One region of the Cupriavidus sp. L7L genome, then DNA from elsewhere that is predicted to be linked to it. Evidence: predicted binding sites of a transcription regulator. Region 1 holds the regulator's gene; the other holds the start of a gene.
The links. The regulator LexA, encoded in region 1, represses DNA repair genes until DNA is damaged. The targets are predictions, from matches to a motif close to ACTGTATNNNNATACAGT.
Positions count from the first base shown of each region.

Region 1 (7,532 bases):
GGCGGCTTGACTTCGTCAGGTGTCGTTGTCGAAGAACGCCGGGCCGCCAGTGAAGTTATCGAACTTGGTGAACTGGCCCAGGAAGGTCAGCCGCACCGTGCCGATCGGGCCGTTACGCTGCTTGCCGATAATGATTTCGGCGGTGCCCTTGTCCTGCGAATCGGGGTTGTAGACCTCGTCGCGGTAGATGAACAGGATCACGTCGGCATCCTGTTCGATAGCGCCGGATTCACGCAGGTCGGACATCACCGGACGCTTGTTGGGACGCTGTTCCAGGCTTCGGTTCAGCTGCGACAGCGCGATCACCGGGCAGTTGAGTTCCTTGGCCAAGCCCTTCAGAGAACGGGAAATCTCTGAAATTTCCGTCGCGCGGTTCTCACCGCCGCCGGAGCCCGACATCAGCTGCAGGTAGTCGATGATGATCAGGCCGAGCTGCCCGCACTGGCGCGCCAGCCGGCGCGAGCGCGCGCGCAGTTCCATCGGGTTCAGCGCGGGAGTTTCGTCGATGAACAGCTGCGCATCGTTCATGCGCTGGATGGCATGCGTCAGGCGTGGCCAGTCTTCATCCAGCAGGCGGCCGGTACGCAGCCGGTGCTGGTCCAGCCGCCCGACCGAGCCGAGCATACGCATGGCCAGCTGCGTGCCGGCCATTTCCATCGAGAACACTGCCACCGGCAGGCCCTGCTCCACCGCCACATGCTCGCCGATGTTCAGCGAGAACGCGGTCTTACCCATCGACGGGCGGCCGGCGACGATGATCAGGTCGCCGCCCTGCATGCCGCTGGTCATCCGGTCCAGGTCCACGAAGCCCGTGGGCACGCCGGTCACGTCGCTGGTGCTGTCGCGATGGTAAAGCTCGTCGATGCGCTCCACCACCTGCGTCAGCAGCGGCTGGATTTCCTGGAAGCCGGCCTGGCCGCGCGCGCCTTCCTCGGCGATCGCAAAGACCTTGGATTCAGCTTCGTCCAGCAGCTCGCGGACTTCCCGCCCCTTGGGCGCGAAGGCGGCCGAGGCGATATCGTCGGCCACCGTAACCAGCTTGCGCAGCACCGCACGCTCGCGCACGATTTCCGCATAGCGGCGGATATTGGCCGCGCTGGGCGTGTTCTGTGCCAGCGAATTCAGGTACGCCAGCCCGCCAACTTCCTCGGCCTTGCCCGCAACCTGCAGCATTTCATAGACCGTGATCACGTCGGCCGGCTTGGTGGCCGAGATCAACCGGGCGATGCTCTGGAAGATCATCCGGTGGTCGAAGCGGTAGAAATCCGCCTCCGAAAGGAAGTCCGCAATGCGGTCCCAGGCGGCATTGTCCAGCAGCAGGCCACCGAGCACCGACTGCTCGGCTTCGATGGAATGCGGCGGGACCTTGAGGTTGTCGAGTTGGGGGTCGGCGACGGGCGCGTTCATGGGGAGGGATTATAACGGCGGGACGCTGGCAGGAGGACGCACTACACCGGACATTTGCCGGACGTGCGTCCAACATCTGCCGGCCAGCGCCAGCGGGCAACAAAAAAGGCAGGAGCCAGGGCTCCTGCCTTTTCTGCTTGCAGTGCTTCGGGCGGCGCCGCGCAGCGGCACCGCTGCAGCGGGTCTTAGACCTGCTCGCCCAGCACCGACACGGTCACGTCGACCACGACGTCGGTGTGCAGCACGACGCTGATCGGGTGGTCGCCCACCATCTTCAGCGGGCCGTTCGGCAGGCGAACCTGAGCCTTCTCGACCTTGAAGCCTTGGCCTTCCAGGGCCACGGCGATGTCGGCGTTGGTGACCGAGCCGAACAGACGGCCGTCCACACCCGACTTCTGGCTGATCTGGACGGTCAGGCCGTTCAGCTTCTCGCCTTCGGCTTGCGCCGCGACCAGCTTCTCGGCGGCGGCCTTTTCCAGCTCGGCGCGCTTGACTTCGAATTCGGCGATCGCGGTTTGCGTGGCGCGGCGCGCCTTCTTCGACGGGATCAGGAAGTTACGAGCGTAACCGTCCTTCACCTTGACGATGTCACCCAGGTTGCCCAGGTTGATGACTTTTTCCAGCAGAATGACTTGCATCGTGTTTTCTCCGTTACGGACCTAGGGCCTATCAGTTCTTGTGCAGGTCGGTGTACGGCAGCAGCGCGAGGAAACGCGCACGCTTGATCGCCGTATCCAGCTGACGCTGATAGTGGGCCTTGGTACCGGTCAGGCGGGCCGGCGTGATCTTGCCGTTGTCGCCGATGAAGTCCTTCAGGGTGTCCAGATCCTTGTAGTCGATCTGTTCCACGCCAGCCACGGTGAAGCGGCAGAAGCGCTTGCGCTTGAACAGCGGGTTCTGTTGCTGGAAGCGCTTCTTGTTCTTGTTGTCACGTTTGACGAATGCCATGATTCAATCCTTTACGAATGCTTTACATCCGGTGATGTGAAAGACGAGAGCCTTGCTGTTGCGGTGCTTGCGGGCGAGGAATCCTTCGCAGTCGAGCAGCGTGCCGAGCGGTAACCGCTCAAGCCGCTGACCCACCGGCCCGATCCCCATTGCCGCGATGGCAAACTCAACCTGCCGAGGCGTTTCCGCCTCGACCGTCTCGCCGCTGTACTGCAGGATGCAGTTCACGACGGGCACTCCGGCCGGGGTATAGCGCAGGGCATCGCGTTCCGCCAAAGTGGCGGCAAGCCGAAGCTGGTTCAACGCGGGGCCTCTTGCCGTTTGCCATCCGTGCCGCCAGGGCCGACATGGTCAGCCTGGGCGCGCACCGCAGTCCGCACTCAGGCGGCCTGGCCTTCGGTGGTCGTTTGCGCGGCCTTGCGGGCTTCTTCGCGCTGCACTTCCTTCATCATCGGCGAAGGAGCGGTTTCAGCCTTCTTGGTCTGCACGATCAGGTGGCGCAGCACGGCGTCGTTGAACTTGAAGGCGTGTTCCAGTTCAGCCAGCGTGTCCTTGCCGCATTCGATGTTCAGGCAAACGTAGTGAGCCTTGGCCAGCTTCTGGATCATGTAGGCCATCTGGCGACGGCCCCAGTCTTCCACGCGGTGAACGTTGCCGTTCTGCGAGGTCACGAGCTGCTTGTAGCGCTCGATCATGGCCGGCACTTGCTCGCTCTGGTCCGGGTGGACGATGAAGACGATTTCGTAATGACGCATTGACGCTCCTTTTGGGATTAGCCACCCGGGCGTCACGAGTCCGGTGTGGCAAGGTTGAATAGCCTTAAATTATAGCCCGGCGCCAGCGGGGCGCGCAAGCGGCAAGGCTGGCTCAGGCTTTGGCAAAGGCGGCCTGCAGGCGCACGGGATCCCGTGCCAGCGCAGGATCCGCCGCAAGCGCCAATGCCAGCAGTACCCTCGCCTTATACGGATTCAGGTCCGCGGCGGAGACAAAAACGCCATCGGACGGGCTGGGATGCGCCGGAATCGCCACATGACCTGCCCCGGTGCGCGAACTGCGCACCACCGCCACTCCGGCGGCGGCGGCATCCACCAGGGCCTCCGCCAGCACTTCGTGTATCGAGCCATTGCCGGCGGCGGCCACCACCAGGCCCGCCACGCCAGCCTGCACCAGCGCATCGACGGCGATCCGGCCCGGCTGCGCGTAGCTCGCCACGATCTCGACCACCGGCCATGCGCCCGGCATCGGACCGATCGCCCATGCCTGCCGGGGCGTGCGGGCAAAGCCCACGTAGTCGTCCTGCACCAGCCCGAGCGGCCCGCACTGGGACACGAAGGCATCCACCGCCGAGGTATGCGCCTTGGCAACATCGCGCGCCGCATGGATCTGCTGGTTCAGCACCACCAGCACACCCTTCCCGCGCGCATCCGGATACGCCGCCACCCGTACCGCGTCGAGCAGGTTGAGCGGCCCGTCGGCCGACAGCGAGGTGGACGGCCGCATCGCCGCCGTCATCACCACCGGGACCGGGCACGCCTGGGTCAGGTGCAGCGCCATCGCCGTTTCTTCCAGCGTATCGGTGCCGTGCGTGATCACGATGCCCGCCACATCCGCCTGCGTTGACCAGTGCTCGACGCGAGCGGCCAGCGCGGCCCACAGCGCAAAGGTCATGTCCTTGCTGTCGACCTGCGCCACCTGCTCGGCTTCGATCCGTGCCACCGACTGCAGCGCCGGCACCGCCGCAAGCAACGACGACACGGGCACGGTGGCCGCCTGGTAGTGCGCGCTGCTGGCGGGGTTGCCGGAAGCGCCGGCAATGGTGCCGCCGGTAGCCAATACAACGATGCGAGGCAATTGGGTCATGGGTGCTGGGGCTCAGGAAACAGAAGGGAATACATGCGCCGGGCGATGGAATCGCGATTGTAACGGCGGACTTCCACCGGCATGGCCCGCGCCGAGGCCGATCGGTTCACGCGCGCCAGCAAAAATTCTGCTTGCGCTGACGCCGATACTGTATAAAATCACAGCATACTGTTTAAACATACAGTGCCCGGCCCGCCGGATGCAGGATTTCGGGGACCGCCCAGTCCGTTGGGCAGCCCATCCAGCCCTGCCCCAGCGCGCCCGCACGGAACGGCGATCCCATGGCGACCCTGACACCCCGGCAGCAGCAGATTTTCGATCTGATCCGCAATACGATCCGCCGTACCGGCTTCCCGCCGACGCGTGCCGAGATTGCTGCCGAATTTGGCTTTTCCTCGCCAAATGCCGCGGAAGAGCACCTGCGCGCGTTGGCCCGCAAAGGCGTGATCGAGCTGACGCCTGGCGCCTCGCGCGGCATCCGCCTGAAGGTTTCGCGCAGCGACTCGGAAATGCCGGACCAGTTCTCGCTACCCATCCCCGGCGTTTTGCAGCTGACGCTGCCGTTGGTTGGCCGCGTCGCAGCCGGCAGTCCCATCCTTGCCGCCGAACATATCGACCGCCAATACCAGGTGGACGCCTCGGTCTTCGATGAACGCCCGGACTACCTGCTGCGCGTGCGCGGCCTGAGCATGCGCGACGCCGGCATTCTCGACGGCGACCTGCTCGCCGTGCGCCGGGCCAGCGAAGCGCCCAACGGCAAGATCGTGGTGGCGCGACTCGGCGACGATGTCACGGTCAAGCGCCTGCAACGGCGCGGCGGCCATATCGAGCTGATCGCGGAAAACCCGGACTTCGCCAACATCATCGTTGAACCGGGGCGCGAAGAGTTTTCGCTGGAAGGCATCGCGGTCGGCCTGATCCGATCCTCCGGCTTCTAGCCGGTCACGGCAGGCGCTTCGCCTGCGCGGACCCACCCGCTTCCATTGCTTTGCAGACGCCGCCCGGCTTGCCGGGTGTTGACCCCGCTTTTGCCTGAAAAAGAGGTGCAACCATGCCGCAAACCCACCACGTCGCCGCCCGCCGCCCGGTCAAGCCGGTGCCCTTCCGCCAGTGCAAGGGCGTGCGCGTCTATCAGGGCGCGCAGCGCCGGACCATGGTAGGCAGCATGGCTGCGATCTGCAGGATGCTTGAACTGGAAACCACTAGCAAGCTGGCCTGATCAGCTACGCGCGCACGCCTTGGTTTCCGTCTCCAGTTCTTCCGGAGTCATCTGCGGGAACCATGTATTGGTCTTGCGCAACTCGACCGCCGTGCCATCCGGCCTGGCGGTCAGCGAGATCAGGTAGGCATACGCAAATTCGCCACTGATCTTCGGCTGTCCGATCCGGATTTCCATCTGGTTCTGTGCCGGCAGGTTGACCATCGTGGCTTCGTCGCCGAGATTGTTGCGCAGGCATTTGGCAACGTCAGCCATTTTTGCCGGCGTGAACAAGCGCATCGGCGGACGCGCACGAATATCTTTTTCCGATGTGCCGGTGGCGCATCCGGCCATCATCGCGGCCACTGCCACGCCAGCCCCTATTACCGCTGCTCGAAAGAACATACGACCCCTTTGGAATGCAAGGCGCGTATGGTACAGGAGCCACATCGATTGTGGGCGTCGCTGGCACTGAAAGGAGCGTCCAAGACGATGACGCAGGGACCTCCATCCCCTCCGCGCAAGCGCGTTTAGCCAGGCCACGCCAGGAAGAGTAGGCCCAGCCCGAGCACCACCGCCGCGAGGATCAAATAGTGGCGCCAGCCGTGCCTCGGATCACCGGTACGGTATGCATGATGGGAATGAGGGATGTGAGGTCTCATGGAGCGAATTGCCGAAAGCTCTTATCCCATCGTAGCCCTTTAAGACCAAGTCGTCCCGCTCGCGCAGCGTCCGCAGCATGCCGCAGCGCCGCCGTCTATTCCGATTCTCCAAGTGCAGTTCGCCTGCATAGGAAGCTGGCCGAAACGCCGCGCGTGTAAGGCGGCAGCACTGGTAAGCGCCAACGCGCCTGAGATGGCGAGTTGGTCGGCGAAGGAATCAAAATGCTTCGGAGTGGCCGCATGAGGCTACAGCCCGGTCTTAGTGTTCTCGACGCAAGCCTTTGCGTAAGCAATTGCTTCAGCCATCGCCTCTTCCTCGCTATTGAACGTGGCTTTGATCTTGTGTCGCAAGCCTGGGACAAACTCGTTTGCGTGATCGATTCTGCGCTCGAACAATACCGATGCCTCCCAGGATCCAGATTTCGACTTCCAGACCGTGCAGTGGCAGAAATACTCCCCTTCTTCGACCAAGGCATGGCTCGACATGGCGCGCTCCCATCGTTTCAGAGGAATCCTAGCATGATGAAAGAACGCCCCATCCGCTTCAACGGCAAGCCTCATCGCCCTCGTCCATCTGCTCGGTCACCGCACTCGGTCGCATACCCGCCAGCGCAAAACGCACGAACGGAATTTCCTCCCTTCTCGGCCGTCTCTTCGCAGTAGTCCAGCGGAGAATGGCTTTTTATGGCACGGCCGATATTCCCACTTCTACTGGTCGGCTTACCGCGCCGAGCAAGCGATCGACGAGCACCATAAAGTGACTCGCGACAATATTGTGCGCTGCATCACAATTCATAACGAAGCTCTTGTGCGATGCGGCATATGATGTGACGGGGGACCTGTAGTAAGAGCCTTGGGCCCATGCAGCCAAGGCCTCATATCTGTTTTGACGGGGGAATTTCGGTAGCCCAAACGGGCCTTGGCCTATGCAGCCAAGGCCCACTCCATTCTGTGCAAGCGGCGAGGTCAGCGAATACACCCGACGGCAGAAGGAGGGATCCGACAATGGGTAGCAGCGCCGCTGTTCTCGCCCTGCAGGACATCGACGCGTGTCGGCCCGAGGTGAGCAAGAAATGTTTGCGAGGCAACGGAGCCCCATGCTCGCCTACCCACAGAGAACGCGCAAATCGGCACGCGCCTTCAGAGCGATCGGCGCCCACTGCTTGCCTGCCAGTAGCTTCGCTACATACGTTGGCTCATAGCACCGCAATTCATGCGCCGAAGTTCAGGATGCCTGGCGGCCGACCGCGATCAAGCGGGGCCTACCTTCAACATCTTCGATGCGCGGCAGGGCGCCCGAAGCAATGTTCTGCCGAACCGCAGCCTTCAATTCAGGAACATCCCAACGCCCCTGCTCGATAGCACCCAGAGCGTCGCCAGTAACTGCGAATCTCCCGCCACAGGCAGCGCAGCGATATATTTGACTACCGCGCAGGCGATCTTGTCGGTCAAGCCAG
Region 1 covers NZ_SMNY01000024.1:385,832-393,363, forward strand. The annotation lists gene E1J61_RS23945 (replicative DNA helicase) at 16-1,407, opposite strand; gene rplI (50S ribosomal protein L9) at 1,593-2,045, opposite strand; gene rpsR (30S ribosomal protein S18) at 2,077-2,355, opposite strand; gene priB (primosomal replication protein N) at 2,359-2,658, opposite strand; gene rpsF (30S ribosomal protein S6) at 2,736-3,110, opposite strand; gene E1J61_RS23970 (asparaginase) at 3,223-4,215, opposite strand; gene lexA (transcriptional repressor LexA) at 4,497-5,153, shown strand; gene E1J61_RS37475 (hypothetical protein) at 5,267-5,434, shown strand; gene E1J61_RS23980 (hypothetical protein) at 5,435-5,785, opposite strand; gene E1J61_RS23985 (hypothetical protein) at 6,322-6,561, opposite strand.

Region 2 (7,532 bases), on a different contig from region 1:
AGGCGCGCAACGCGATCTGTACGAGACGGTGCGCGCTGCCATGCAGGAAAAGGTGCGGGCTGCCGTCGCGGCAAAGGGTCTCGCGCGCAGCCACATCATCGTGCTAGAGGCGCTGCTCAAACTGCGCCAGGTTTGCTGCGATCCGCGGCTCGTCAAGATCAAAGAGGCGGCTCGGATCAAGGAATCGGCCAAGCTTGAGCTGCTGCTGCACATGCTGCCCGAACTGATCGAGGAAGATCGTCGTATCCTGCTGTTCTCCCAGTTCACCAGCATGCTGGATCTCATTGCCGCAGCCCTGCGAAACGCCGGCATTCCCTATGTCATGCTGACGGGGGACACGGCGGATCGCATCACCCCGGTCGAACGCTTCCAGCAAGGCGAGGTACCGCTTTTCCTGATCAGCCTGAAGGCCGGTGGTGTTGGGCTGAACCTGACGGCGGCTGACACCGTCATTCACTACGATCCCTGGTGGAATCCAGCCGTGGAAAATCAGGCCACGGACCGCGCTCACCGTCTTGGCCAGGACAAGCCCGTGTTCGTCTACAAGCTGATCACCGGGGGCAGCGTCGAGGAGAAAATCGTCGCGATGCAAGCGCAGAAAGCCGCGCTGGCCGAGGCGATCCTGTCGGAGGATGCCGCCGGCGCCGTCAAATTCTCCGCCGAGGACATCGAGGCACTGTTCGAGCCGATCCCGGCGGCACCGGCCGTCGCCGCGACGACAAAATCCCGGTCCCGCATTCGGACAGGAACCTGACGATGCCGTGTGCCGGGGCAAATCGCGACGGCACTGCACGACGCCCGGGCAGGCAAAGCGAACGCACCACTCAAGTCGTTTGGAATGCTCGACGCGGCAGACGCACCTCAAACGCCGTCTCTGCCTGGTCGGAGCGGGCGTCGATTGACCCGTGATGGGCCCTGGCAATTTCGCTCGCGATATACAGGCCGAGCCCGAGCCCGCCCGCGTGCTTGTCTTCCTGATCCGGACCTCTGCTTAGCGGGTCAAACATTCGCTCCAGCGTCAGCTGGTCAATAGCGGGGCCGCTGTTCCTCACCGCGAGATGAACTTCGGTGTCGTCACCAGTGACTACAACGCGGACCGAAGCGTCTGGCGCGCCATATCTGATCGCGTTGAGCACCAGATTGGAAACCACTTGCTGCAGCCGCAAACCATCCCAAGCGCCCTGCACGTTGCCCTTCATCTCGAGGTCGATGCGGCGGTCTGGATGCGCTGCCCGCAACTGATCTACGGTATCGCCAACGACGTGAGCCAGGTCGATCTCAATGGGAGCGATGTTGATACCCAAACCGAGTTTCATTCGGTTGAAATCGCACAGGTCATCCAGCAGGGAATTCATGCTGGCACCGCTGCGAATGAGCCGTGCTGCCGCCTCCGACACCTTCTCCCCGGCGTTCAGCGCCGCCAGATAGGAGGCGGTCATCTGGATGGTCTGCAGAGGACTGCGCAGATCGTGCCCAAGCATTCCCAACAACAGATTACGAGACTGCTCAACTTCCGCATTGAAAAAATCCACGGATTCCGCGACGGCCTGATCGATCGCCTCGTTGAATCGCATCACGTCATCCAGGTCCGCGGCGACCAATTCAAATTGGTCCATCCACAAACGCAGCACGCTGGCGCGTAGCGCCCGGTACTCGGCGACCAACTGGTTGATGTTGAAGCCACCGCGCGCCCGGATGATGGCGTGAATTTGGGCTGCAGTGTCCGGCGCACCGGGCACCTTCGAGGCTCGTCCCAAGGATTTTTCGCGTTGCGCCTCGCTCGTTTGCGGGGTCCTAAGATCTTTGGCAATGGCTTGGAGGATCTGCGGGGCGTGGTCGCGCAGGGCGAGGGAATCCAGATTCCGGGCGGCAGGCAGTTGGGTGGCCACGAACGCCTCCCATTCCGCCAAAATGTGCTTCATATCGCGCAAGATAAAGTCAGCTAGCCGCATGCCTGCCCCTTTAGCTTTGGCAGCCCCAACGCACTTCTGAAGAATAGGATGTTATGTCGGCGAGGATGGGTAAAGTATCGCATAAGGCGCTTTGAACGTTCGGAAGCTGTCGATTGTTACGTGACAACTGACGGTTGACTTCTTCGAGGAGGTTGCCGCATGCATTTCGTACAGATGACCACTGTATGGATATACAGTACACTGGTGGCAGGAGCCCACCATGCTATCCGTCGCCCCAGAAACCATTCACCCATCGTTGTGGCTCGCAGCCCAGCTTGCCCGAGGCAGCGCACGCACTGTTCCGACCGGGTACCCGTCGCTCGACAAGGAGCTGCCAGGCGGCGGGTGGCCAGTCGGCTGCCTGACGGAGTTGCTGCAGCGCCAGCCCGGTATTGGCGAGCTGCGCCTGCTACGCCCTGCTCTTGTCGCGCGCGCCAACCGCCCCGTCGCGCTGTTGGCGCCGCCGCACGCGCCGCAAGCGCTGGCACTCGCGAACTGGGGCGTCCCACCCGCCCAGATTCTCTGGATCGACACCCGGCACACCGCTGACGCTTTATGGGCTGCTGAGCAGATCTTGCGCGCCGGGACCTGCGGCGCACTCGTGCTCTGGCAGTCGCACCTGCGTAACGATGCGCTTCGGCGTCTCAACCTTGCCGCCCAAGCCTCGGATGTCCTGTTCTTCGTGGTTCGACCAACGGCCTGCGCACGCGATGCTTCGCCGGCGCCGCTGCGCCTCGCCTTGGAGCCCGCATCGGACGGCATTCGCGTGCAGTTCGTGAAGCGTCGCGGCCCGCAGCAGGAATCGCCGCTTGACGTCACCCTGCAGCCCTCCCCCATTCTGTTGTATCGCCATGCTGCGCCTGTGGATCTGCCTGCGCCTGTCGTCCCTGCCCCTCGAAGTGTTCCGGCCGAACTGGTCCACTGAGCTGGCGGTTGCTGTCCTGGACAAGGAGCGCGTGCGCTTGGCGTCGCCGCTGGCCATGGCGGCCGGCGTGAAGCTGGGCATGCGACGCGGCGGCGTACAGACGATCGCGCCGCAGACCATTCTCTTTGACCGCGACACTTGCGCGGAGCTGGCGGCGCTTGAGCGCGTCACGATGGCGCTGCTGCAGTTCTCGCCCAATGTCGCTGCATCCGAGGAGGCAGCGGTGCTGGTCGACGTCAGTACCACGCTGCGACTCTTTGGCGGTGCCCGCAAGCTGCGGCAGCGAATGCTGGCGGCCGTGACGTCAATGGGCTTCAGTCCTGTCGCGGGATGCGCCCCCACTGCCGAAGGGGCGTGGCTGCTCGCCCGCGTTGGCGGAGGCGTGGCGCTGCGTCAGCCCTCATTGGGGCGACAGCTCGCCAACCTGCCCGTTGCGGTCTTGCCAGCGGCGCGGCCGTTCGACGATTGGCTGGATGGACTCGGCTGCCGCACGCTGGGCGACCTGCGCCGGCTGCCGCGCGCAGGCCTGCAGCGCCGTTGCGGCGCCGCCATCCTGGAGGCATTGGATCGCGCCCATGGGGAAGCGCCGGAAGTCTTCGAATGGATCGAAGCGCCACCATCGTTTGACGCCGCAGTGGATCTTCCGGACAGGATAGAGAGCGCCGAGGCTGCCCTCGCCTACATCCGTGGCTTGCTGGTCCAGATGGTCGGCTGGCTGACCGCGCGGCACCTGGCCATCAAGCGCTTTGGGATTGAACTGCGCCACGAGCGCGGCTGCGCCGCCATCGCGCCCACGAAGATCGAGATTGCGCTGGCCGAGCCCAACTGGCATGAAGAGCATTTGGTACGTCTGCTCAAAGAGCGCCTCGCACGGTTGACGGTCGAGGCGCCGATGATCGCCGTCGCGGTGTCTGCCGTCGAGACCGAGCCGGTGGCACCGCCCAGCGATTCGTTGTTTCCCGAGCCGGGCGGCACGCCCGCGGACCACGCACGCCTGCTCGAACTGCTGGTGGCGCGCCTGGGCGCTGACCATGTCCGCCAGCCGTGCTTGCGTGCCGACTATCGCCCGGAAGTCGCCAACGACTGGCAGGCGGCCACCGACAAGCCGGCCAGCGTAACGGTGCCCGCTGGCTTGCCCCGTCCCGCTTGGCTGCTCGGTAAGCCGGTGCCGCTGATTGAGCGCGACCACCGCCCCTTCTACGGTTCGCCCCTGCATATCGTTTCCCCACCCGAGCGCATCGAGTCGGGCTGGTGGGGAGGCCAGCTGGTGACTCGTGACTATTTCGTGGCGGAGGCGAAGGACCATACCTGCTACTGGATTTTCCAGGAACGCATGGGTAGCCGCGAAGGCGACGAGGCGCGGTGGTATCTGCATGGTCTCTTCGGCTGAAACGCCTGAAACGCCATGGACCTCAACACCACGGCAGGTCTGCCCGCCTACGCGGAGCTGCACTGCCGCTCCAACTTCTCCTTTCTCGCCGGTGCATCCCGACCGGAAGAACTCGCCGAACGCGCCGCCCAGTTGGGCTACCACGCGCTCGCCATCACTGACGAGTGCTCGCTGGCGGGGATCGTGCGCGCCCACACCGAGGCGAAGAACGCCGGCGTTCGCCTGGTGGTCGGCACCTGGTTCCGGCTGCAGAACGCCGATGGCTCTCCCGCCCTCTCGTTCCTGGCGCTCGCCCGTAACCGCGAAGGCTACGGCAACCTGTGCGAGTTGATCACGCTCGCGCGCATGCGTGCTGCCAAGGGTGCGTATGTGCTGACGCCGCGCGATCTGGCCGCGCCCGAAGCGCCGTACCAGCACCTGAAGGGGCTGCCGGACTGCCTGGTCGTGTTCACGCCGGAGTATGGCGCGGCGGCCGAGAAGCTGGAGGCGCAATCGGCTTGGGTGAGCGCGACCTTTGCCGGCAGGGTCTGGATGGGATTGAGCCTGCTCTACAAGCCCATGGACGATATTCATCGTGGCACGGTCGAGGCCGCCGCGGCGCGCCATCACCTGCGCCTTGTCGCCACTGGCAACGTGACGATGCACGTGCGCTCGCGCAAGCCGCTGCACGACGTGCTGACCGCCATCCGTGTGCATCGCCCGGTTCCCGAGTGCGGCTATGACCTGCTGCCGAATGCCGAGCAGCACCTGCGCTCCCGCTTGCGGCTCGCCAACATTTACCCGCACCGCTACCTGACCGAGTCGGTCCACATTGCCAACCTGTGCCAATTCTCGCTGGACGAACTGCGTTACGAGTATCCCGAAGAAGTGGTCCCGGACGGCGTCACGCCCGCCGACTATCTGCGGGAAGAGGCCTATGTCGGCGCGCATCGCCGCTACCCGGCTGGCATCCCCCTTGCCGTTCAGCAGCAGCTCGAGCATGAACTCGCGTTGATCCGCGACATGGCCTACGAGTTCTACTTCCTGACCGTGCATGATGTGGTGAAGTTCGCCCGCTCCAACGGCATTCTGTGCCAGGGGCGCGGCTCTGCCGCCAATTCGGCGGTCTGCTACTGTCTGGGTATCACCGAAGTCGACCCGGCACGCGGCAATCTGCTGTTCGAGCGCTTCATCTCCAAAGAGCGCGCCGAGCCGCCCGACATCGACGTCGACTTCGAACACCAGCGCCGCGAGGAAGTGATCCAGTACCTGTATCGCAAGTACGGACGCGATCGGGCCGCACTGGCCGCGGCGGTCACGACCTACCGCCCTCGCAGCGCCCTGCGCGACACCGGCAAGGCGCTTGGCGTGGACCCCGCCATCGTCGACCTGGTGGCGAAGTCCCACCACTGGTTCGACAGCAAAGCAGACCTGCTCAGGCGTTTCGGTGAGAGCGGCGTGGATACGGAAGCGGAGCTGTCCCAAAGCTGGGCTCACATGGCCGTGTCATTGCTCGGCTTCCCACGCCACCTTTCTCAGCACACGGGCGGCTTCGTGCTCGCGCGCGGCAAGCTTTCCCGGCTGGTGCCGATCGAAAACGCAGCCATGGCCGATCGCAGCGTGATCCAGTGGGACAAGGATGACCTCGATGCCTTGGGGCTGCTCAAAGTCGACGTGCTCGCGCTTGGCATGCTGTCTGCGATCCGGCGAGCCCTGGATCTGGTGTCGCAGCAACGCGGTGAAGTGTTTGAACTGCAGGACATCCCGGCGGAAAATCCGAAGACCTACGAGATGATCTCGCGCGCCGATACGATCGGCGTGTTCCAGATCGAATCCCGCGCGCAGATGTCAATGCTGCCTCGCATGAAGCCGCGCACCTTCTACGACCTCGTCATCGAAGTGGCGATCGTCCGGCCCGGGCCGGTCCAGGGTGGCATGGTGCATCCCTACCTGCGCCGCCGGCAGGGACTGGAGCCGGTCAGCTATCCGAGCCCGCAGATGGAGCAGGCCTTGTCCCGGACCCTTGGCGTGCCGATCTTCCAGGAACAGGTGATGCAGGTGGCCATGCTCGCCGCTGGTTTCTCCGCCGGCGAAGCGGACCAGCTGCGCCGTGCCATGGCAGCCTGGAAGCGCAAGGGTGGCTTGGAGCGATATCACGAGCGCATCGTGACGGGCATGCTCGAGCGCGGCTACGATGCCGAATTCGCCGAGAATATCTTCCGGCAGGTCCAGGGCTTTGGCGAGTATGGCTTTCCGGAAAGCCATGCCGCGAGCTTCGCCCTGCTGGTCTATGCGAGTGCCTGGCTCAAGTGCCACGAGCCCGCCGCCTTCCTCTGCGCCATGCTCAATAGCCAGCCCATGGGCTTCTACACGCCGTCGCAGCTGGTGCAGGATGCCAGGCGCCATGGCGTTACCGTACTTCCTGTCGATGTGACGGTCAGTGGCTGGGACGCCAGCCTGGAGCATCACGATGGGTCGGCGCCGGCGGTACGCCTGGGCCTCTCGCAGCTCAGAGGCATGCGCAGCGAATCCGCTGAACGTATCGAAACGGCACGCGCAATCCGGCCCTTTGCCTCTGTCAAGGATCTCGCTCGCAGAGCGTCATTAGACCGGCACGATGTCAATGTACTGGCCGCTGGCAATGCGTTGATCGGCCTCACCGGTAGTCGTCGTCAGGCGATGTGGCAGGCGGCGGCCGCAGTTCCAGACAAGGATTTGTTACGGCCCGCCGATCTGGACGAGCCAATACCAGAACTCTCACCGCCGACCGAAGGCGAGGAACTCGTCAGCGACTATCGCTCACTTGGGCTCACGCTGAACCGGCACCCGCTTGCCCTGCTCCGGCACAAGCTTACCGCGCTGCGCTTTGTGCCCGCCGACGTGCTTTCCACCTATGCGACGCGGCAGACGGCGCGTGGCTGCGGCATCGTGACGGTGCGGCAGCGCCCGGGCACGGCCAAGGGCGTGGTGTTCTTGTCGCTGGAAGACGAGACGGGCACCGTCAGCGTCATCGTCTGGCCGTCCGTGCTGGAGAAGTTCCGCCGGGAGGTATTGACGGCCTCCCTGCTCGGTGTCTATGGCCAGTGGCAATGCGAAGGCGAGGTGCGACATCTGATCGCGCAACGTTTTGTCGATTTGTCGCCCATGCTGGGAGAGCTGCATGCGCCAAGCCGAGATTTCTGTTAGCGGTATCCACGTCGCCCGCATCAGGCGCCCGAAGGACCTCGCCCGCGTGAAGCCTGGAACTCGGCGATGAATTGAATGGCCTGCTCGCACTGCTCAAGCG
Region 2 covers NZ_SMNY01000032.1:87,635-95,166, forward strand. The annotation lists gene E1J61_RS27115 (DEAD/DEAH box helicase) at 1-754, shown strand, start outside; gene E1J61_RS27120 (sensor histidine kinase) at 825-1,952, opposite strand; gene imuA (translesion DNA synthesis-associated protein ImuA) at 2,173-2,877, shown strand; gene E1J61_RS27130 (DNA polymerase Y family protein) at 2,804-4,267, shown strand; gene E1J61_RS27135 (error-prone DNA polymerase) at 4,283-7,432, shown strand; gene E1J61_RS27140 (zinc-finger-containing protein) at 7,453-7,532, opposite strand, start outside.
Region 2: a site for LexA is predicted at 2,133-2,150, ahead of imuA (translesion DNA synthesis-associated protein ImuA). Genes of this name have one in related genera too.